DNA from 3 places in the Kaistia sp. UC242_56 genome. Region 2 is predicted to be linked to each of the others. Evidence: predicted binding sites of a transcription regulator. Region 2 holds the regulator's gene; each other region holds the start of a gene.
The links. Region 2 encodes LexA, which represses DNA repair genes until DNA is damaged. Its sites were predicted from a motif close to TGTTCNNNNTGTGTTCNG; they were not measured.
Positions count from the first base shown of each region.

Region 1: ACHMWQ_RS05080 (carbohydrate kinase family protein) is a predicted target of LexA. The motif match lies at 4,681-4,698, and genes of this name have one in related genera.
Region 3: recA (recombinase RecA) is a predicted target of LexA. The motif match lies at 4,222-4,239, and genes of this name have one in related genera.

Region 1 covers NZ_JBIOAN010000002.1:483,239-490,174, reverse strand. Annotated here, with positions in the region: gene ACHMWQ_RS05095 (aldehyde dehydrogenase family protein) at 1-1,977, shown strand, start outside; gene ACHMWQ_RS05090 (hypothetical protein) at 2,130-2,624, shown strand; gene ACHMWQ_RS05085 (N-acyl homoserine lactonase family protein) at 2,640-3,521, shown strand; gene ACHMWQ_RS05080 (carbohydrate kinase family protein) at 3,743-4,678, opposite strand; gene ACHMWQ_RS05075 (M3 family metallopeptidase) at 4,804-6,852, shown strand.
Region 2 covers NZ_JBIOAN010000002.1:2,250,506-2,257,441, forward strand. Annotated here, with positions in the region: gene ACHMWQ_RS13310 (ComEC/Rec2 family competence protein) at 2-2,722, shown strand; gene lexA (transcriptional repressor LexA) at 2,716-3,420, opposite strand; gene ACHMWQ_RS13320 (glycine betaine ABC transporter substrate-binding protein) at 4,060-5,106, shown strand; gene ACHMWQ_RS13325 (proline/glycine betaine ABC transporter permease) at 5,264-6,133, shown strand; gene ACHMWQ_RS13330 (glycine betaine/L-proline ABC transporter ATP-binding protein) at 6,133-6,936, shown strand, end outside.
Region 3 covers NZ_JBIOAN010000002.1:3,508,922-3,515,857, forward strand. Annotated here, with positions in the region: gene alaS (alanine--tRNA ligase) at 1-2,495, opposite strand, end outside; gene ACHMWQ_RS19380 (GFA family protein) at 2,638-2,997, opposite strand; gene recA (recombinase RecA) at 3,087-4,172, opposite strand; gene ACHMWQ_RS19390 (serine hydrolase domain-containing protein) at 4,511-5,740, shown strand; gene ACHMWQ_RS19395 (SDR family oxidoreductase) at 5,759-6,448, opposite strand; gene ACHMWQ_RS19400 (pseudouridine-5'-phosphate glycosidase) at 6,682-6,936, shown strand, end outside.

The sequences.
Region 1 (6,936 bases), 1.8 Mb from region 2:
TTCTATCACCACGCCGGCTGGGCCGAACTGATCGAGAGCGAATTCCCCGGCGAAGGCCCGGTTGGCGTCTGCGGCCAGATCATCCCGTGGAACTTCCCGCTGCTGATGCTGGCCTGGAAGATTGCCCCGGCGCTCGCCGCCGGCAACACGGTGGTGCTGAAGCCGGCTGAATACACGCCGCTGACCGCGCTCGCCTTTGCCGAGATCTGCCGCGAGGTCGGCCTGCCGGCCGGCGTCGTCAACATCGTCACCGGCGACGGCGTGACCGGCAACGCCATCGTCGAACATCCCGATGTCGACAAGATCGCCTTCACCGGCTCGACCGAGGTCGGCCGCATCATCCGCGAGAAGACGGCGGGCTCCGGCAAGAAGCTGTCGCTCGAGCTCGGCGGCAAGTCGCCCTTCATCGTGTTCGACGACGCCGACCTCGACGGCGCGGTCGAGGGTGTCGTCGACGCGATCTGGTTCAACCAGGGCCAGGTCTGCTGCGCCGGCTCCCGCCTGCTGGTGCAGGAAGGCGTCGCCGAAGCGGTCTATGCCAAGCTGCGTACCCGGATGGCAAGCCTCCGCGTCGGCGATCCGCTCGACAAGTCGATCGACATGGGCGCCATCGTCGACCCGGTCCAGCTGAAGCGGATCAAGGAACTGGTCGCCAAGGGCGAAGCCGAGGGTGCGACGCTCTTCCAGGCTAACAAGGGGTTACCAAGCAAGGGCTGTTTCTTCCCGCCGTCGCTGTTCACCAATGTCGCGCCGGCCTCCACCATCGCCGAGGTCGAGATCTTCGGACCGGTGCTGGCGGCGATGACCTTCCGCACGCCGGACGAAGCGGTGGCGATCGCCAATAACAGCCGCTTCGGCCTGGCCGCCTCGGTCTGGTCGGAGAACATCAACCTGACCCTCGACGTCGCCGCCAAGCTGAAGGCCGGCGTGGTCTGGATCAACTCGACCAACATGTTCGACGCCGCCGCCGGCTTTGGCGGCTATCGCGAGAGCGGCTATGGCCGCGAAGGCGGGCGCGAGGGCATGGCCGAATATCTGAAGCCGGTGATCGACAAGCCCTTGAAGGCAGACGAGAAAATCGCCGCCAAGCTGTCGGCGCTACCGGTCGCGGACGAAGAGATCTCGGGCCTGCCGTCGATCGACCGCACCGCCAAGCTCTATGTCGGCGGCAAGCAGGCTCGTCCGGACTCCGGCTATTCCTACACGGTGCTCGGCCCCAAGGGTCAGCCGATCAGCCAGGCCGGCCTCGGCAACCGCAAGGATATCCGCAACGCCGTCGAAGCGGCCGGCAAGGCCGGATCGTGGGGCGGCGCTACGGCGCATAACCGCGCGCAGGTGCTTTACTACGTCGCAGAAAACCTCTCGTCCCGCGCCAAGGAGTTCGAGGAGCGCATCGTCGCCATGACCGGCGTTTCGGCCAAGGCGGCGGCAGAGGAAGTGGCGGTCTCGATCCGGCGGACCTTCTGGTACGCGGCGCAGGCCGACAAGTTCGACGGCGCGGTGCATGCGACCAAGTCGCGCCACGTCACGCTCGCCATGAACGAAGCCTTTGGCAATATGGGCATTCTCTGTCCCGACGAGGCGCCGCTGCTGGGCTTCGTCTCGCTGGTGATGCCGGCGATCGCCATGGGCAACCGGGTGATCGTGGTGCCGTCCTCCAACCATCCGCTGGCGGCGACCGACTTCTACCAGATCCTCGACACTTCCGACGTCCCGGCCGGCGTGGTCAACATCGTCACGGGTGAGCGCGACGTGCTCGCCAAGACCTTGGCCGAACACGATGATGTCGCCGCACTCTGGTATTTCGGCTCCAAGGCCGGCAGCGCGATGGTCGAAAAGGCTTCGGCCGGAAACCTGAAGCCGGTCTGGGCGAACCAGGGCGTTCCGCGCCGCTGGAACGAGGCTTCCGGCCAGGGCCGAGAGTTCCTGCGCCGCGCCACCCAGGTCAAGAACATCTGGGTTCCCTACGGCGAATAAGCGCCCACGACACCCGCCTCCGCGCGTTTCCCAGGGACTTGTCCCGCCGGACGCGCGGAGGCGAATTTTCCCGCCGGCCTTGAGCCGATGCGCCCGTTCGACCATGCTGCCTCGCCGGCCATGGGGGAGCCATCGGTTCGGCGGGAGAGGGCATGACCAACCGGTTGGAATCCGAGGCGTTTCGCTGCGAGGCCCGAGGCGGGCTTGATGACGCGACTCTCGCCTATATCGAGGCGGCGGAAAACTGCTTCGAGGATCTGCGCCAGGTCGCGGCCCAGCTTGCCGGTCTTCTGCTGCTTACCGCCACCGGCGCCCGCTCGGCCGGACCGCATCATCCCATGCTCGCCGTCGCCGCCGATCTCTTCGATTCCGCCCGTGATGCCACGCTTCGTCTGACGCCGCGCTCGGCGCTGGCCAGGCATCACCATTTGCATCTCAAGGCCGCAGTCGAGAAGCTGGCGGAAACGCTCGCCCTGCTGCGCATCGCGCCGGCCGACAGGGAGTCGGTTACCGCGCCGACGCAAAAACTGACCAGCGCTTGGCAGGAGTTGGGCCATGCCTCGCGCGCGCTGCCCGGCTTCGATCTCGTCGATTTCAGCCAGTCCTGCTGCGCCGAACACCGGCCGGCCGGGCGACTAGCGCTCTAGGCTTCCGGGGGGAACATGGCCACTTATTCGATCTGGGTTCTGGAATACGCCTATATTCCCGAGATGCCGCTCAGCGCGCTGGTGCATGGCGAGCACAACAAGGGCACCTGCAAGCTGCCCTATGGCTACACGCTGCTTAAGAGCGACGAACACACCATCCTGATCGATTGCGGCCATGACGACGCCGCCTATGGCAAGGTGCTCGCCGACAATTCCGGCGTGGTGAACTGGCAGCCGCCGCATGTCGTGATGGCCGAGATCGGCGTGAAGCCGGAAGAGATCACCGACGTCATCATCACCCACGCCCATTTCGACCATATGGGCGGGCTGGCGCTGTTCCCGAATGCGAAGTTCTACATCCAGGAGCGCGAACTCTCGCGCTGGATCTGGGCGATGTCGCTGGACCGGCGCTTCCGCTGGCTGATGAAGGCGGCCGATCCCGGCGACATCATCCGCTGCGTCGAGCTGGCGCGCGACGGCCGGCTCGTCTCGATCAGCGGCGACATGGAGGATGTGTTCCCCGGCGTCGATCTGCGTCTCGCCTCGGACACGCATACGGCAGGCTCGCAATATGTCGTCATCCGCAATGACGGCCGGCGCGACAGCGAGGACAGCTGGGTGATCACCGGCGATCTGGTCTACCGGATGGAAAACCTGCATGGCGGCACGCCGGACGATCCGTACTACCGCCCGGTAGGCATGGGCGTCGGCAGCCAGACCAACATGGTTCTGGCGCTGCACGACATCGTCGAGGCCGTAGGAGGCGACTGGAACCGCGTGATCCCGCCGCACGAAGCCCGACTGCCGGAGCGCTTTCCCTCGCGCCTGAGCGACAAGGGGCTGCAGATCATCGAGGTCGCGCTGGCGGATGGGGCGGCGAGCTACGTCGGGAGATAGGCCGGAACCGACGGAGCGCCATACGCCTCGGCCAACGGAAAGCACCACCTGCCAACACCCTCCGCCGTCATCCCAGGCTTGACCTGGGATCCATACATCCGAGGGATCGGGAGGTTATGCGGGCGATAAATCGGCGGAATGGATCCTCGCCTATGCGAGGATGACGGCGAGCGTGGGGCAGGTCTTGTGCCACCGGGCGGAATCTGCGAACGACGAACCCGTCAGACCTCGCCCCACACGCGCGGCAGCGGGTCGCCTTGCTTCGGGCGGCCGCCGAAGACCGTCGTCGCCTCGGCGCCGGCTTTGACGCCGCGCTCGAGGCAGACGTCGACGCCTTTGCCGGCCAGGTGCGCTGCCAGGAAGCCGGCGAGGAACGCGTCGCCCGCTCCCGTCGTGTCGGCGACCTCGACCTTGGGCGCCGCCGCCTTGAGGCGAACCGACAGATTGGCGGCCTCCGCGCCCTCGGCGCCGCGCTTGATGACGGCAAGGTCATAGCGCGCGGTCAGGAAGCGGATCTGCTCCGCGGCGTTGCGGGTGCCGGTCAGGCAGGCCGCTTCCTCGGCATTGGGGAAGATGATCGAGGCGTCGCTGGTCCAGCCGAGGAAGTTCGAAGGGCCGACTTCCTCCAGGAAGCCGACCGAGGCCGGATCGACGGTGACCGTGATGCCGCGCGCCCGCGCCACCGCCATCATGGCCATCACCGCCTCGCGCGGGCCGGGCGTGAACAGCGAATAGCCGGAGACATGCACCAGATCGATTTCGTTCAGCATCGAGAAGGGCAGGTCCTCGGCCGAAAGCCCGTCATTGGCGCCGCGGTCGGTCAGGAAGCTGCGCTCGCCGCCCTCGGAGAGAAGGACGATCAGCATGCCCGTGGTGCGCTCGTCATCGGCCGAGAGCACCGGCACCACGCCGGCATCGCGCAGCGCCTGTTCCTGCTCGGCCAGATCGCGGCGGCCGACCCGGCCGGCAAAGGCGACCGGAATGCCGAAATGCGCCAGCCAGGCCGCCTGGTTGCAGCCCGAGCCGCCCGGATAGAGGCCGATCTTGGCGCGCCGGTCGGAGCCTACCACCAGCGGGCCGTCCGGTCGCACGATGACGTCGGTCATGACATCGCCGATCACGAGCATGCGGGGACGGAGCGGAGCGGAGGCAGACATGGCGAAACTCGAATCGGACAGAAGGTTGGTCTCTCTCCTATAGAGAGGAATGCAGCCGGCATTAAGCTTGAACCGCGCGGCCGATGGCTCCATGTCTGGGCCAGCTCATTCTCACCGAGGACCGCATGACTGCCGAAAATCCGCTTCTCGCGCCCTGGAATACGCCGTTCGGCGTCCCGCCCTTCGCCTCCATCGAACCCGCCCATTACACGCCCGCCTTCCAGGCGGCGATCGCGGAGCATGAGGCCGAGATCGCTGATATCGCGGACAATGCCGAGCCGCCCAGCTTCGACAACACGATCGCCGCGATGGAGCGCGCCGGCCGCAAGCTCGACCGCGTCGCCAGCGTGTTCTTCAACCTGACCGGCGCGCATACCAATGACGAGCTGGAAACCATCGAACTCGACCTCGCGCCGGTGCTCGCGCGGCACAGCAACGGCATCTACCAGAACGCCAAGCTGTTCGAGCGGATCGACACGCTGTTCAAGGCCGGCACAGCCGGCCTCGATGCCGAGCAGGCGCGGGTGCTGGATCGCTATCACACCGGCTTCGTGCGCGCGGGCGCCGGCCTGCCGCCGGAGGCCAAGACCCGTCTCGGCGCCATTGCCGAACGGCTTGCGACGCTCGGCACCAATTTCGGCCAGAACGTTCTGGCCGACGAGAAGAGCTGGAGCCTGACGCTGGAAGGCGAGGACGATCTCGCCGGCCTGCCCGACTTTCTGCGCGATGCGGCGGCGCAGGCAGCCAAGGACCGTGGACTCGACGGCAAGCATGTCATCACGCTGTCGCGCTCGTCGATCGAGCCGTTTCTGCAGTTTTCCGCCCGGCGCGATCTGCGCGAAAAGGCCTTTGCCGCCTGGACCGCGCGCGGCGAGGCCGGCAAGACGGACAACCGCGCCATCATCGCCGAAACCGTGAAGCTGCGCTCCGAGCGGGCCAAGCTGCTGGGCTTCCCGACCTTCGCGCATTACCGGCTCGACGATTCCATGGCCAAGACGCCGGAAGCGGCGATGGGCCTGCTTCGATCCGTCTGGAAGCCCGCCCGCGCCCAGGCGATCGCCGAGCGCGAGGCGCTGCAGGCGCTGGCGCAATCGGAAGGCGGCAATTTCGACATTGCCGCCTGGGACTGGCGCTACTACTCGGAGAAGCGCCGCAAGGCCGAGTTCGATCTCGATGAAAGCCAGCTGAAGCCCTATCTCCAGCTCGACAGGATCATCGACGCCGCCTTCGACACGGCGACGCGGCTGTTCGGCGTTACTTTCACCGAGCGCTTCGACGTGCCGGTCTATCACCCGGACGTCCGCGTCTTCGAGGTGAAGGACCGTGACGGCAAGCCTGTCGGCCTGTTCCTCGGCGATTATTTCGCGCGTTCGTCGAAACGCTCCGGCGCCTGGATGAGCGAATATCGCGGCCAGGAAAGGCTGAATGGCGACATCCAGCCCATCATTGTCAATGTGATGAACTTCGCCAAGGCGGCCGATGGCCAGCCGACGCTGCTTTCCTTCGACGACGCCCGCACGCTGTTCCACGAATTCGGCCATGGCCTGCACGGGCTGCTGTCCGACGTGACCTATCCGATGATCGCCGGCACCAATGTTGCGCGCGATTTCGTCGAGTTCCCGTCGCAGCTCTACGAGCACTGGTTCGAGCAGCCTTCGGTGCTGGAGCGCTTCGCGCTGCACTACAAGACCGGCGAACCGATGCCCAAGGCGCTCATCGAGCGGCTGATGGCAAGCCGCACCTTCAACCAGGGCTTCGCCACCGTCGAATATGTCTCCTCGGCGCTGGTCGATCTCGAACTGCACCTGCTGGACGATACTTCGGGGCTCGACGCGCCCGCCTTCGAGCAGAAGATCCTGGATGAGATCGGCATGCCGCAGGCCATGGTCATGCGGCACCGCTCGCCGCATTTCCAGCATGTCTTTGCCGGCGACGGCTATTCCTCGGCCTATTACTCCTATCTCTGGTCGGAAGTGCTCGACGCGGACGGGTTCGGCGCCTTCGAGGAAGCGGGCGATATCTTCGCGCCGGCGGTTGCCGCCAAGCTCAAGGAATCCGTCTATTCGGCCGGCAATCGCCGCAAGCCGGACGAGGCCTACCGGGCCTTCCGCGGCCGCGACCCCGAGCCCTCGGCACTGCTGAAGAAGCGCGGCCTGCTTGCCGCGGCGGAATAGCCATATCACCGCCCCGGCATCGCGCTTTTCGCGGCGCCGGGGCGGGCTTCACCAATTCGCGGCGCGGCGCTAGTCTTCCCGGGA
Region 2 (6,936 bases):
CATGGCTGAAAGCGATCCGCGCGAGGAGGAGGGCATAAGCGACGAGCCGGCCCCGGTTCGCGCGCGCCGTTTCCTTGCCCCCGTCGCCATCCCGCCAAGCTTTCGCGCCGCCGTCGCGCTCGATCGGTTCTGGCTCGGCGCCGGCGCCTGGCTGGAGCGCGAGATCGAGGCCGGGCGTGGCTTTCCCTGGCTGCCCGTCGCCTTCGGCATCGGCGCGCTGATCTATTTCGCGCTGCCCTCCGAGCCTTCGATCCTGGCGCTCGCCGCCCTTGCGGTCCTGCTCTGGGGGCTGGCGGTGGCGCGCCGGCACCGCACCGCTTCCGTGCGCCTGCTGATCGTGCTCGCCATGGCCGCGACCGGCGCCAGCGCGATCAAGCTGCGCACCGACACGCTGGCGACCCGCGTGCTGGAGCGGCAGGTGACGGGCACGGTCACCGGCTGGGTCGAGGAGCGCAAGGCGCGGCGGGGCGGCTATCGCCTGACCGTCCGGGTCGCCGGCCTCGACGCCAAGCGCGTGACGGTCATCCCGCAGCGCGTCACCGTGACGGTGCGGGGGAAGTCGGCCCCGGCGGTCGGCGACGGCATCAAGGTGCTGGCGCGCTTGCGGCCGGCATCCGGGCCGGTGCTGCCGGGCGGTTATGATTTCGCGCGCGATTCCTATTATCGCGGCATCGGCGCCACCGGCTTCGGCTATGGCGCGGCGCAGCCGGCCGAACTCGGCCCCGCGCCGCTGTCGATCCGCCTGCGCCAGCCGCTGGAGGCGGTCCGGGAGGCGATCCGCGCCCGCATCGTCGCCAATCTCGATGGCGAGAGTCGCTACATCGCCTCGGCGCTGATCATCGGCGATGCCGGAGGTCTCTCGGAGACGACGGAGGACGATCTGCGCCTCTCCGGCCTCGCGCATGTGCTCTCCGTCTCTGGCCTGCACATGGTTTTGGTGACCGGCGTGGTGTTCTGGAGCGTGCGGGCCGGGCTGGCGCTGATCCCGTCGCTGGCGCTGCGTCGGCCGATCAAGAAATGGGCGGCGATCGCGGCACTGCTGGTCAGCGGCTTCTACCTGCTGATCTCCGGTCTCGACGTCGCCGCCCAGCGCTCCTTCATCATGACCTCGATCGCCTTCCTCGCCATTCTGCTCGACCGAAGGGCGATCTCGATGCGCAATGTCGCGCTGGCGGGGCTGGTCGTGCTGGCAATCACGCCGGAAAGCATCCTCTCGGCCAGCTTCCAGATGTCGTTTGCCGCCACGATCGCCCTCGTCGCCGGCTTCGAGATGCTGGCCGACCGCCGGCGCAACAACCCAGCGCCGCGTCTCGGCGCCCGCAGCGGCGCGGCCGGCTTGCCGAGGCGCGCTTTCCTGTTCGTCGCCGGCATGGCGCTGACCTCGCTGCTCGGCGGCCTCGGCACGACGCCCTTCGCGCTTTATCACTTCCAGCGCATGGCGCCGCTGTCGATCCTGGCCAATGTCGCGGCGATGCCGCTCACCGACTTCCTCATCATGCCCTTCGCGCTGCTCTCGGTGCTCGCCATGCCGTTCGGAATGGAGGCGCTGCCCTTCGCGGTCGTGCACTGGGGCATTGACGGCATGCTCGGCGTGTCGGCGACGGTCGCCCGATGGTCGGGTCAATCCGGCGGCGCGGCCATGCCGGGCGTCGCGGCCCTGCTGCTGTTCGTCGGTGGTTTCGTCTGGCTGGCGCTCTGGCGCGAGCGCTGGCGGCTGCTCGGCGTCGTGCCAATGCTGGCGGGAATCGCACTGGCCCTGTTCCCCGTGCGACCGGAGCTGCTGGTCAGCGCGGATGGCAGGCAGATGGCGATCCGGGGCGGGGACGGCCTCTATCGCATCGTCGCGCGCAAGCCGGACCGCTTCGTCAGCGATATCTGGCTTCGATCCGATGGCGACGAGCGGGACGCGAAGGCGGCGTTGCAGGCGGGTGGCTGCGACGCCGCCGGCTGCGTCGGCCAAATGCCGGATGGGAGCTGGGTGGCGCTGGCGCTCGACCGCGCGGCGTTCGAGGAGGATTGCCGCCGCGCCACGCTGGTGGTGACGCCGCTGGCGGCGCCCCAAACCTGCCTCCGCCATACCGCCGTGATCGATCGCGGCACGCTGGAGCGCTCGGGCTCGCTGGCCATGTGGCCGCGCGGGGCTGTGGCGTCATCGGCGGGCGGTTCGGACGGGCCGGTATCCGTAATGGCGGGAACCGCAGGGCCGGAGCCACCCTCGGCGCAATCGGAGACGGCTGTTGCCGAGGCCAGTTCCTTCATGGAGCCGCGCCGAGCGCGTGCTTCATCAGAGGGGAGTGGCGACGGGCAGGCATCCGAAACGGCGGGAAGGGCGGGACCGAAGTCAACCGAGGCGCAACCGGAGACGGTTGTTGCCGGAGCCAGTTCCTTCATGAAGCCGCGCGGGGCGGGTGCTTCATCGGAGGGGAGTGGCGACGGGCAGGCATCCGAAACGGCGGGAAGGGCAGGGCTGGAGCCGCGCGACGCGCGACACGAGCCGGTTGTTGCCGATGCCGGCCTCCCCATGGAGCCGTCGCGCTACGATCTCGTCGAGCGCAATGCCGAGGACGAGGACGTGCTGCCGCCGGAGCCCTCGGCCACAGCTGAGTCACAGACTGCGCCGCCCGATCCATGGCTCGGCCGGCGCTTCGAGATTCGCACCGCCTATGCGCCGGTGCGAAGGCCCTGGATGCCGCCCTATGAGGACGACCCGGCCGATCAGTAGGTCCGCAGCAGCCCGACCAACTTGCCCTGAATGCGGACGCGATCCGGCCCGAAGATCCGCGTCTCATAGGCGGGGTTCGCCGCTTCGAGCGCGATCGAGGCGCCCTTGCGCCGCAGCCGCTTCAGCGTCGCCTCTTCCTCGTCGACCAGCGCCACGACGATGTCGCCGGATTCCGCATTGTCGCTCTTGCGGATCAGCACCGTGTCGCCGTCGAGGATGCCGGCCTCGATCATCGAATCGCCGCGTACTTCGAGCGCGAAATGCTCGCCGCCGCGCAGCATTTCCGGCGGCACGGTGATGGAATGGCTCTGGGTCTGGATGGCCGAGATCGGCACGCCGGCGGCGATACGGCCCATGACGGGGATGATCACCGGCTCGGCGACGTCGTGCATGTCGTCGACCGGGCGGACCTTGCCGAGGCTGCCTTCGATCACGCTGGGCGAGAAGGCCTGCTTCTTCGGACGCGCCATGGCCGGCGTCATCGTCTCCGGCAGGCGGACCACTTCCAGCGCGCGGGCCCGGTTGGGCAGGCGGCGGATGAAGCCGCGTTCCTCGAGCGCCTTGATCAGCCGGTGGATGCCCGATTTCGAGCGGAGATCCAGCGCATCCTTCATCTCGTCGAAAGAGGGGGGAACGCCCGCTTCCTTGAGCCGCTCCTGGATGAACATGAGGAGTTCATACTGCTTCCGGGTGAGCATGTTGATCTCGCGCTGCGGGCATTGCCAAGGGAGTGTCGCCGTACCCCGGACGACGGAGCCGGGCGGGATGGCGGACACGGGAATCATTTAGGTACAAAACGCGAACAGAATAGCTGTTCCCGATGCGTTCCGCAAGACCGGCGCTGGGTTGGGCTCCCGGGCGGGCCGCGTGCGCCGGCGCGAACGGGCGACGTCCGGCGCGTCAGAGGCTGCGGGTCGGCAGCCAGATCGGCAAAGGGTGAACGCGGACAAGCGTGCGCCGTCTTCGCTCGGTGCGAAACGCCTTCTCGCGCCGGCAGCGTTTGGGCGCAAGTCTCCAGATTCTGGATGCCGTAGAGGAAGGTTGTCGCGAAGGGATCGCGCCTGAACCGGCGGCAGCCGGTGATTTTGCGGCGGGCACCGAGATCTCGCACAGCAGTGCGAAATTTATTTTTTCTTGGCGATCGTATCCGGCGCGGCTGCGCTATGGTTCGGACAGGTGATCTTTTCTTGGCAGAGAAAGCCAAGAGCATGACAAAGGATGATCGATCAAGAATAAGGCGATCTCATCGCCAATTTATGGCAATGTATTGTCGGATTTGACACAATTGCACTGTGTCCCTATGGTCTCGATCATCAACTGACACGAGGTTCTATCCGATGATATTCAAATCCGGTGGCATTGCCGCCGCGATCGCCGTTGCGTTTTTGTCCGCCACGAGCCATTCCGCGCTTGCCCAGGGATCCGATCCGCAAGCCACTGACGCCGCCAGCTGCGGCACCGACCGAACCATCGATATCGCCGAGATGACCTGGCCCTCCGCGGCCGCCTTGGCGCATATCCATGCCATCATTCTCGAGAAGGGTTTCGGCTGCAACGTCGAGATCGTCACCGGCGACACCGTTCCGACATCGTCCTCGATGTTGACGCGCGGCAGCCCGGCGGTGGCGCCCGAACTCTGGACCAGCACGATCCAGGAGCCCTGGGCGAAGGGCCTGGCCGACGGCAAGGTCGTCGAGCAGACCAACGCCATCACCGACGGCACCGTCGAGGGCTGGTTCATCCCGCGCTATGTCCAGACGGCGCATCCCGACATCAAGACCGTCCAGGACGTGATCGGCCATCCCGAGCTGTTCCAGGATCCCGAGGACAGCAGCAAGGGGCGGCTCTATTCCTGCCCGCCGGGCTGGGCCTGCGAAATTTCCACCGGCGCTCTGTTCGAGGCGCTGGGCATGAAGGACAAGGGCTGGAACCTGTTCTCGCCCGGCTCCGGCGGCGCGCTGGACGCCTCGATCGCCCGCGCCTTCACCCGCGAAGAGCCGATCCTGTTCTACTATTGGGGCCCGACGGCCATCCTCGGCAAGTATGACGCCGTGCAGCTGGATCTGGGTCCCACCAAGCCGGACGTCTATGCCTGCAACACCAGCCGCGATTGCACCGACAAGCCGGGCGTGACCGCCTATCCGTCCTCGCCGGCCGTTGTCGGCGCGGCGAAGTGGATCGAGAGCGATGCGCCGAACGTCGCCGGCTATCTCGCCAAGGTCGGCCTGACCAACGCCGAGATCAGCGAGATCCTCGTCTATGGCGATGAGAACAAGGCGGACGCCGCGGCGACCGCGCTCAACTTCCTGAAGACCAAGGAAGACCGCTGGATGAGCTGGGTCGCGCCGGAAGTGGCCGCCAAGGTCAAGGCCAGCCTCAACTGACATCGCCGACAGGCAAACGGACGGCCGGGTGGTTTCCCGGCCGTTTCCGTTTTGCCGCTGCCCTGCGCCCTGGCCATCAAGGCCGGGCAGGGCGGGCGCCTTCGCGCGCCCATAGCGAATTTGCCCCGCCCTGGCGGGATGAAGAAAGAGACAGATCTTGTTTCCTCAACTGATTGATACGCGGCCCTGGCGCCGCGCGGTCGATGACGGCCTGAACTGGGTCGTCCGCCATTGGGGCGGCACCTTCGAGGCGGCCGCCTATCCGCTCCTCATGCTGCTCAAGGCGATCGAGAACCTGCTGATCGCGACGCCGTGGTGGCTGATCATCGCGGTGCTGACCGGTATCGCCTGGCTCGCCACGCGGCGCTGGCCGCTGCCGGCCGTGGTGCTGGGCGCGCTTCTGTTCCTCGGCGTGATGGATCTCTGGAAAGATGCCATGACGACCATGGCGCTGATGATCACGGCGACGCTCGCCGCCATCCTCGTCTCGATCCCCGTCGGCGTCTGGATGTCGCGCTCGCTGCGCACCCGGCAGGCGGTTGCGCCGGTCCTGGACCTGATGCAGACGCTGCCGAGCTTCGTCTACCTGATCCCGACGGTGATGATCTTCGGCCCCGGCAAGATCCCGGCGCTGATCGCCACCATCGTCTATGCCGCGCCGCCGCTGGTGCGGCTGACCGATCTCGGCCTGCGTTCGGTCGATCCGGCCGTGATGGAGGCCAGCCGCGCCTTCGGCACCAATCCGCGCCAGCGCCTGCTTGGCGTGCAGATCCCGCTCGCGCTGCCCACCATCCTCGCCGGCATCAACCAGACGACCATGATGGCGCTCTCCATGGTGGTGATCGCCTCGATGATCGGCGCCGGCGGCCTCGGCTACCAGGTGCTGCAGGGCATCGGCCGGCTCGAAGTCAGCCGCGGCCTGTTCGCCGGTCTCGGCATCGTGGCGCTCGCCATCATCTTCGACCGCATCACCCAGGCGTTCGGCCGCCAGTTGCAGGCCCGCATCGGCATGCAGGAGGCGCGCTAATGTCCGACCTATCCGTGAAGACCGATCTCGCCATCGCCATGCGCGGGGTCACCAAGATCTTCGGTCCCGACCCGGAGGGCGCGCTGGCGCTGCTTCGGGCGGGGAAGTCGAAGGCCGAGGTGCAGGCCGAGACCAACCATGTCGTCGGTCTCGACAATGTCTCGCTCGATATCGCCAGCGGCCAGATATTCGTCGTCATGGGGCTTTCCGGCTCCGGCAAGTCGACGCTCATCCGCCACGTCAACCGGCTGATCGAGCCGACGGCGGGCGAGATCCTCGTGCACGGCACCGACGTGCTGAAGATGAGCCTCGACGAACTGCGCACCTATCGCCGCACCAAGGTGGCGATGGTGTTCCAGAAGTTCGGCTTGATGCCGCACCGCTCGGTCATCGACAATGTCGCCTATGGCCTGGAGGTCCGCGGCGTCGGTCGCAAGGAGCGGCTGGAGACAGCGGCGAAATGGATCGAGACGGTCGGGCTCGCGGGCTATGAGAACTCGCGCACCCGCCAGCTCTCCGGCGGACAGCAGCAGCGCGTCGGCCTGGCGCGGGCGCTGTCTATGGATTCGGATATCATCCTGATGGACGAGGCGTTCTCGGCGCTCGATCCGCTGATCCGCTCCGGCATGCAGGACCAGCTGATCACGCTGCAGAAATCGCTGAACAAAACGATCCTGTTCATCACGCATGATTTCGACGAGGCGCTGAAGATCGGCGATCGCATCGCGGTGCTGAAGGACGGCGCCCTGCAGCAGGAGGGCAAGCCCGAGGACATCGTGCTGCGCCCGGCCAACGAGCATATC
Region 3 (6,936 bases), 1.3 Mb from region 2:
ACCAGATCCTCGCTGACGCCGACGACCAGACCGGCCTTACCGTCATCCGAGACGCCGACGATCGCGACGATGCCGGAACCGACCGACTTCTTGGCGTCGTCGACCAGTCCCTTCAGGTCCTTGGGCGAAATGCCCGACACCACACGTCCAAGATAGCGCACGGAGCCGACTTCGCGAACGCCGTCGCCGGCCGCCTGGCCGCCACCGCCGCCCAGCGCCAGCTTCTTCTTGGCCTCGGCCAGTTCACGCTCCAGGCGACGCTTTTCCTCGACCAGCGACTGGACCCGGTCCGCCGCCTCGTCGGGACGCACCTTGAGCGCAGCCGCGACCGCCTTCAGGCGCTTGTCCTGCAGTTCCAGATGCTCGCGGGCTGCCTTGCCGGTCAGCGCCTCGACGCGGCGCACGCCGGCCGCGACCGCGCTTTCGCCGACAAAGGTGACCAGGCCAATCTCGCCGGTGCGTCCGACATGGGTGCCGCCGCAAAGCTCGACCGAATAGGGCTTGCCGTTCTCCTCACCCATCGTGACGACGCGAACTTCATCGCCATACTTCTCGCCGAACAGCGCCATCGCGCCGGAATGCATCGCCTCGTCGCGATCCATGAGGCGGGTGACGACCGGCGCGTCCTGCAGCACGATCTGGTTGGCGATCTCCTCGACGGCGGCGAGTTCGGCCTCGTCGATCGGCTTCGGGTGGCTGAAGTCGAAGCGCAGGCGTTCCGGCGCGACCAGCGAGCCCTTCTGGGCCACGTGGTCGCCGAGCACGCGGCGCAGCGCCGCGTGCAGAAGATGCGTCGCCGAATGGTTGGAGCGGATGGTGCCGCGGCGGCCATGATCGACGACCAGGCGCACGGCGTCGCCGGTCTTGACCGAACCGCTCTCGACCTGCCCGACATGCACGAACAGGCCATCGGCGCGCTTCTGCGTGTCCTCGATCCGGACGACGGCGCCGCCTTCGGTCTCGATCCGGCCGGCATCGCCGACCTGGCCGCCCGATTCGGCATAGAACGGCGTCTGGTTGACGACGATCGACACCGGTTCGCCGGCCTTGGCCTCGGCAATCTCGGCGCCGTCGCGTACCAGGGCCAGCACCTTGCCTTCGGCCGCTTCCGCCGAATAGCCGAGGAACTCGGTCGCGCCGAGCTTGTCGCGCAGCGAGAACCAGACCGTCTCGGTCGCCGTGTCGCCCGAACCCGCCCAATTGGCGCGGGCCTCGGCCTTCTGCCGCTCCATCGCGGTCTGGAACGCGTCGGTATCGACGCCGATGCCGCGGGCGCGCAGCGCGTCCTGCGTCAGGTCCAGCGGGAAGCCATAGGTGTCGTAGAGCTTGAACGCGGTCTCGCCATCGAGCGTCGCGCCGCTGGTGAGCGTGCCCGTCGCGTCGTCGAGCAGCGTCAGGCCGCGCGCCAGCGTGCGGCGGAAGCGGATTTCCTCCAGCCGCAGCGTCTCGGTGATCAGCGCTTCGGCGCGCAGCAGTTCCGGATAGGCCTGGCCCATTTCGCGGACCAGCGCCGGCACCAGGCGCCACATCAGCGGCTCCGCCGCGCCCAGCAGATGCGCATGGCGCATGGCGCGGCGCATGATGCGGCGCAGCACATAGCCGCGGCCTTCATTGGACGGCAGCACGCCGTCGGCGATCAGGAAGGAGGTGGCGCGCAGATGGTCCGCAATGATGCGGTGGCTGGCGCGGTTGGCGCCCTCGGCCGGCACGCCCGTCGCCTCGACCGAGGCGCGGATCAGCGCCTTGAACAGGTCGATGTCGTAATTGTCGTGCACACCCTGCATGACGGCGGCGACGCGCTCGAGGCCCATGCCGGTATCGATTGACGGGCGCGGCAGCGGCACGCGGTCGCCCGGCGCGATCTGCTCGAACTGCATGAAGACGAGATTCCAGATCTCGATGAAGCGGTCGCCATCCTCGTCCGGGCTGCCGGGCGGGCCGCCGGGGATGTGGTCGCCATGGTCGAAGAAGATCTCCGAGCACGGGCCGCACGGGCCGGTATCGCCCATCTGCCAGAAATTGTCCGACGTCGCGATGCGGATGATCCGGTCTTCCGACAGGCCGGCGATCTTCTTCCAGAGGCCGAAGGCTTCCTCGTCGTCGTGATAGACGGTGACGAGCAGCTTCTCGCGCGCCAGGCCGAATTCCTTGGTGACCAGCGTCCAGGCCAGCTCGATCGCGCGTTCCTTGAAATAGTCGCCGAACGAGAAATTGCCGAGCATCTCGAAGAAGGTGTGATGCCGGGCGGTGTAGCCGACATTGTCGAGATCATTGTGCTTGCCGCCGGCGCGGACGCATTTCTGCGAGGTCGTGGCGCGCGGATAGGGCGCTGCCGACCGGCCGGTGAAATAGTCCTTGAACTGGACCATGCCGGCATTGGTGAACATCAGGGTCGGATCGTTGCGCGGCACGAGCGGGCTCGACGCGACGATCTCGTGACCGTTCTTCTGATAGAAGCCGAGATACGCCGACCGGATGTCGTTGACGCTGCTCATGGAAACTGACCCGCCTGCTACAGAGGGGGGCGCGCAAGAGCGTACCCCGCCGAAGGAATTGTGCGGGCGTTTGTAGCGACCGGTCGACGGACTGTCCAGAAAACGCGTAAGCCGTCCTTAACGCCTCGCGCGGCGGCGCCGTTCAGGCGCTGCGACCGTCATAGGCCGTGACCGTCACCGCCGTGAGATCGACGTCGTCGAGGCATCGCACATTGACCGCCACCATCGCCGAACCGTCCGGCGCGGTGCCGCGGCCGAAGGAGCCGACGCCGCAGGTCGCGCAGAAGAGATGGTGGATGCGGCGATGGCTGAACTGGTAGTCGGAAAGGGAATCGGCACCCTGCTCCAGCTCGAAATCGCCGGCGGGCACGAAGGCGAGCCAATGGCCGCGCTTGCCACAGATCGAGCAATTGCACGAGATCGCCGCGTCGAAGGCGCCGCGCGCCGTGAAGCGCACGCGCCCGCAATGACAGCCGCCGCTCCGCGTCTCCAGCTCGGTCATTTGCGTTCCTCCCCGGCACGACTTCTAACCAGCATGACCAAGCGCGGATGGCGGCGACCGCCGCCACCCGATGTGCCCGGCCGGGACGATCACGCCTCGAGTGCGTCGTCCTCGCCGTCATCCGACTCGGGCTCGCCCTTGGTCAGCTGCTCGGCGATCAGGCCCGCATTCTGGCGGATCGCCAGCTCGATCGCGGCCGCTGCCTTCGGGTTGTCGCGCAGGAAGCTCTTGGCGTTCTCGCGGCCCTGGCCGAGTCGCTGGCTGTCATAGGAGAACCAGGCGCCCGACTTCTCGACGACGCCGGCCTTGACGCCGAGATCGACCAGCTCGCCCATCTTGGAGATGCCTTCGCCATACATGATGTCGAATTCGACCTGCTTGAAGGGCGGCGCCAGCTTGTTCTTGACCACCTTGACGCGGGTCTGGTTGCCGACGACGTCGTCGCGCTCCTTGATCGCGCCGATGCGGCGGATGTCGAGGCGGACGGACGCGTAGAACTTCAGCGCATTGCCGCCGGTCGTGGTCTCGGGATTGCCGAACATCACGCCGATCTTCATGCGGATCTGGTTGATGAAGATCACCATGGTGTTCGACTTCGAGATCGAAGCGGTGAGCTTGCGCAGCGCCTGGCTCATCAGGCGGGCCTGCAGGCCCGGCAGGCTGTCGCCCATCTCGCCTTCGATTTCGGCGCGCGGCGTCAGCGCTGCGACCGAATCGACGACGAGCACGTCGACGGCGCCGGAGCGCACCAGCGTGTCGGTGATCTCCAGGGCCTGCTCGCCCGTATCGGGCTGCGAGATCAGCAGGTCATCGAGATTGACGCCGAGCTTGCGGGCGTAGATCGGATCGAGCGCGTGTTCCGCGTCGACGAAGGCGCAGATGCCGCCATTCTTCTGCGCTTCGGCGATGGTCTGCAGCGCCAGCGTGGTCTTGCCCGAGGATTCCGGACCGTACACCTCGACGATTCGGCCGCGCGGCAGGCCGCCAATGCCGAGTGCGATATCGAGCCCGATCGAGCCGGTGGAAACGGTTCCGATCTCGACGGCCTTGTTCTGGCCGAGGCGCATGATCGAGCCCTTGCCAAAGGCCCGTTCGATCTGGGAGAGCGCTGCATCCAGCGCCTTCGACTTGTCCATTGTGGCCCCTTCGACGAGACGGAGAGAAGATTGAGACATTCCGGCGCTCCTTATTCCACACCGCTCGGACGTGAGCAAACAGGGACAATGTACACGTTTTGTTCTCGTCTTCAAGCGGCAATGCGGCGACCCTTGTTCTCTTTTTGAGCCACGACGCCGCAGGGCAGGCTAGAGTGGCAGCGAGGACGGCACGGACGCCGCCATTGCGAGCCGCAAGCCGGACCCGAGGAGACCGCATGATGTCGCTCCCGCCGGCCCCGATTCCAGCTCCGCCGCCTCTCCGCGCCCTGCCCCGCCGCCTGGCCGCCCTTGTCGCCCTGGGCCTGGGCTGCGCGATGACACTGCCACACCCTGCCAGCGCCGAGGAGGCGACCCCGATGACAGCGCAGCAATCGGATCCCGCAACGCTTGGCTGGATGGTCGGCGCGCCGCCGCCGGCCGACAAGATCATCCGCTTCAGCGATGGCGACTATTTCGCCTTCCCCAAGCTGCGCTGGACGGTCTGCCATTTCCGCCAGCTGATGCCGACAATCGGCGTCGGGCGCGGCCTCGGGCGGCTGCGCTTCTTCGAGCGGAAGATCGACGATTCGATCGAGGGCCTGAGCTTCATGCCGCTCGGCGGAGCCAAGCCGATGACGTTCGGCGAGGCGTTCGACGTCAACTATACCGATGGCCTCGTCATCCTGCACAAGGGCGTGCTGGTCTATGAGCGCTATGCCGGCTGCCTGGACGAGACCGGGCAGCATGCCGCGATGTCAGTGACCAAGTCGCTGACCGGCCTGCTGGGCGAAATACTCGTCGCCGAGGGGACGATCGACGACAAGTCCAAGGTGGCGACGCTGGTGCCGGAACTCGCCGGCAGCGCGTTCGGCGACGCGACCGTGCGCCAGGTGCTCGATATGACCACCGGGCTTCACTACAGCGAGGATTATTCGGATCCGAACGCCGATGTCTGGATCTATTCGGCCGCCGGCAGTCCGTTGCCAAAGCCCGCCGACTACAAGGGCCCGCGCAGCTATTTCGACTACCTGAAGACGGTGCGCAAGGAAGGCGAGCATGGCGCCGCCTTCGGCTACAAGACGATCAATTCCGATGCGCTCGGCTGGATCATCGCCCGCGTCACCGGCAAGTCGGTAGCCACGCTGCTGTCGGAACGGATCTGGAGCCGGATGGGCGCCGAGCTGGACGCCTATTACACGGTTGATTCGATCGGCACACCGTTTGCCGGCGGCGGGTTCAACGCCGGCCTGCGCGACCTCGCGCGGATCGGCCAGCTGATGCTGGGTGGCGGGATGCTGAATGGTGAACGCCTGATCCCGGAGGCCGCGATAGCCCATATCCGCGCCGGCGGCGACCCGGCCAAGTTCGCCAAGGCTGACTACCCGCTGCTCAAGGGCTGGAGCTATACCGGCATGTGGTGGATCACCAACAATCCGAACGGCGCCTTCATGGCGCGCGGCGTGCACGGCCAGGCGATCTATGTCGATCCGGCCGCGCAGATGGTGATTGCCCGCTTCGCTTCGAACCCGGTCACCAGCAATGCGGCCAACGACCCGACGAGCCTTCCGGCCTACGCGGCCGTGGCGGACTACCTGAAGGACAAGTAGCCCCGCCCGCGCGGGGGATCAGGATGTCAGGCCGCCATCGACGGTGATCGTCTGGCCGGTGACATAGCGCGCCAGCGGCGAGACGAGATAGGCGACGGCGCTGGCAAGCTCGGCGACTTCGCCATAGCGGCCGGCCGGGATGCGGGCGATCCGCTCGGGCGTGCTGGGCAGCGAATCGATGAAGCCGGGCGCGACGGCGTTGATGGTGATGCCATCCTTGGCGAGCGTGCGCGCCGCCACCGCGACATAGGCGGAAAGCCCGGCGCGTAACACCGAGGACGAGGCGAAATCGCCATCCGGCCGGGCGGCGGCAAAGCTCGACATGGCGACGAAAGCGCCCTTCGAGGCTTCCAGATCGGCGCGCGCCGCCCGCAACAGGCGAACGGTCGGCATCAGGAACATGTCCTGCGCGGCGCGCCAGTCCTCGTCGTCGAGATCGAGCAGCTTCTTCTTGGCGGCATGGCCGCTATTGGCGACGATGGCGTCGATCCGGCCCGTCTCCGCCCGGGCGCGCTCGACCAGCGCCTGCAAATCCTCGGCGTTCGTCACATCGCCGCGCACGGCGAAGCCGCCCAGCTCCTCGGCGAGCGACTCGACGCCTTCCGAACGGCCGAGCAGGCCGACCCGGTAGCCGTCGGCGGCCAGGCGGCGGGCGATACCCGCGCCGATTCCCTTGCTGGCGGCGGTGACGAGAGCGGTCTTCGACATGCTGGAAGCCTCTTGCTGCCAGCCAAGGCCGGATTGGATCGATCGAGCGCCGATAAGAACCGCAAACCGCTCGGCCTGCAATCGACCGGCGCGACATGTGCGCCGGACATGGCCGCCCGGCGCGGACAAGGCTTGCCGAGAACGGGGGCGATCGGCCATGGTCCGCCTTTTCGCGGATGCGCTTCGCCGAACCCCGGTGCCGGTCCGCCCCCTTCAGAATGGTGATCCACAGAATGTCCGAGTCCGATCTCATCATCCTTTCCGACGAAGTCGCGGCGGCCAAGGCCGATGGCAAGCCGCTGGTCGCGCTGGAAACGACGATCGTCACCCATGGCATGCCCTATCCCGACAACATCGCGACGGCGCGCGCCGTCGAGGACATCGTGCGGGCCAATGGCGCGGTGCCGGCAACGATCGCCATCATGGACGGCAAGATCCGGGTCGGCCTGACGGCGGACGAGCTCGAGCGTCTGGCGGGCCTCAAGGAT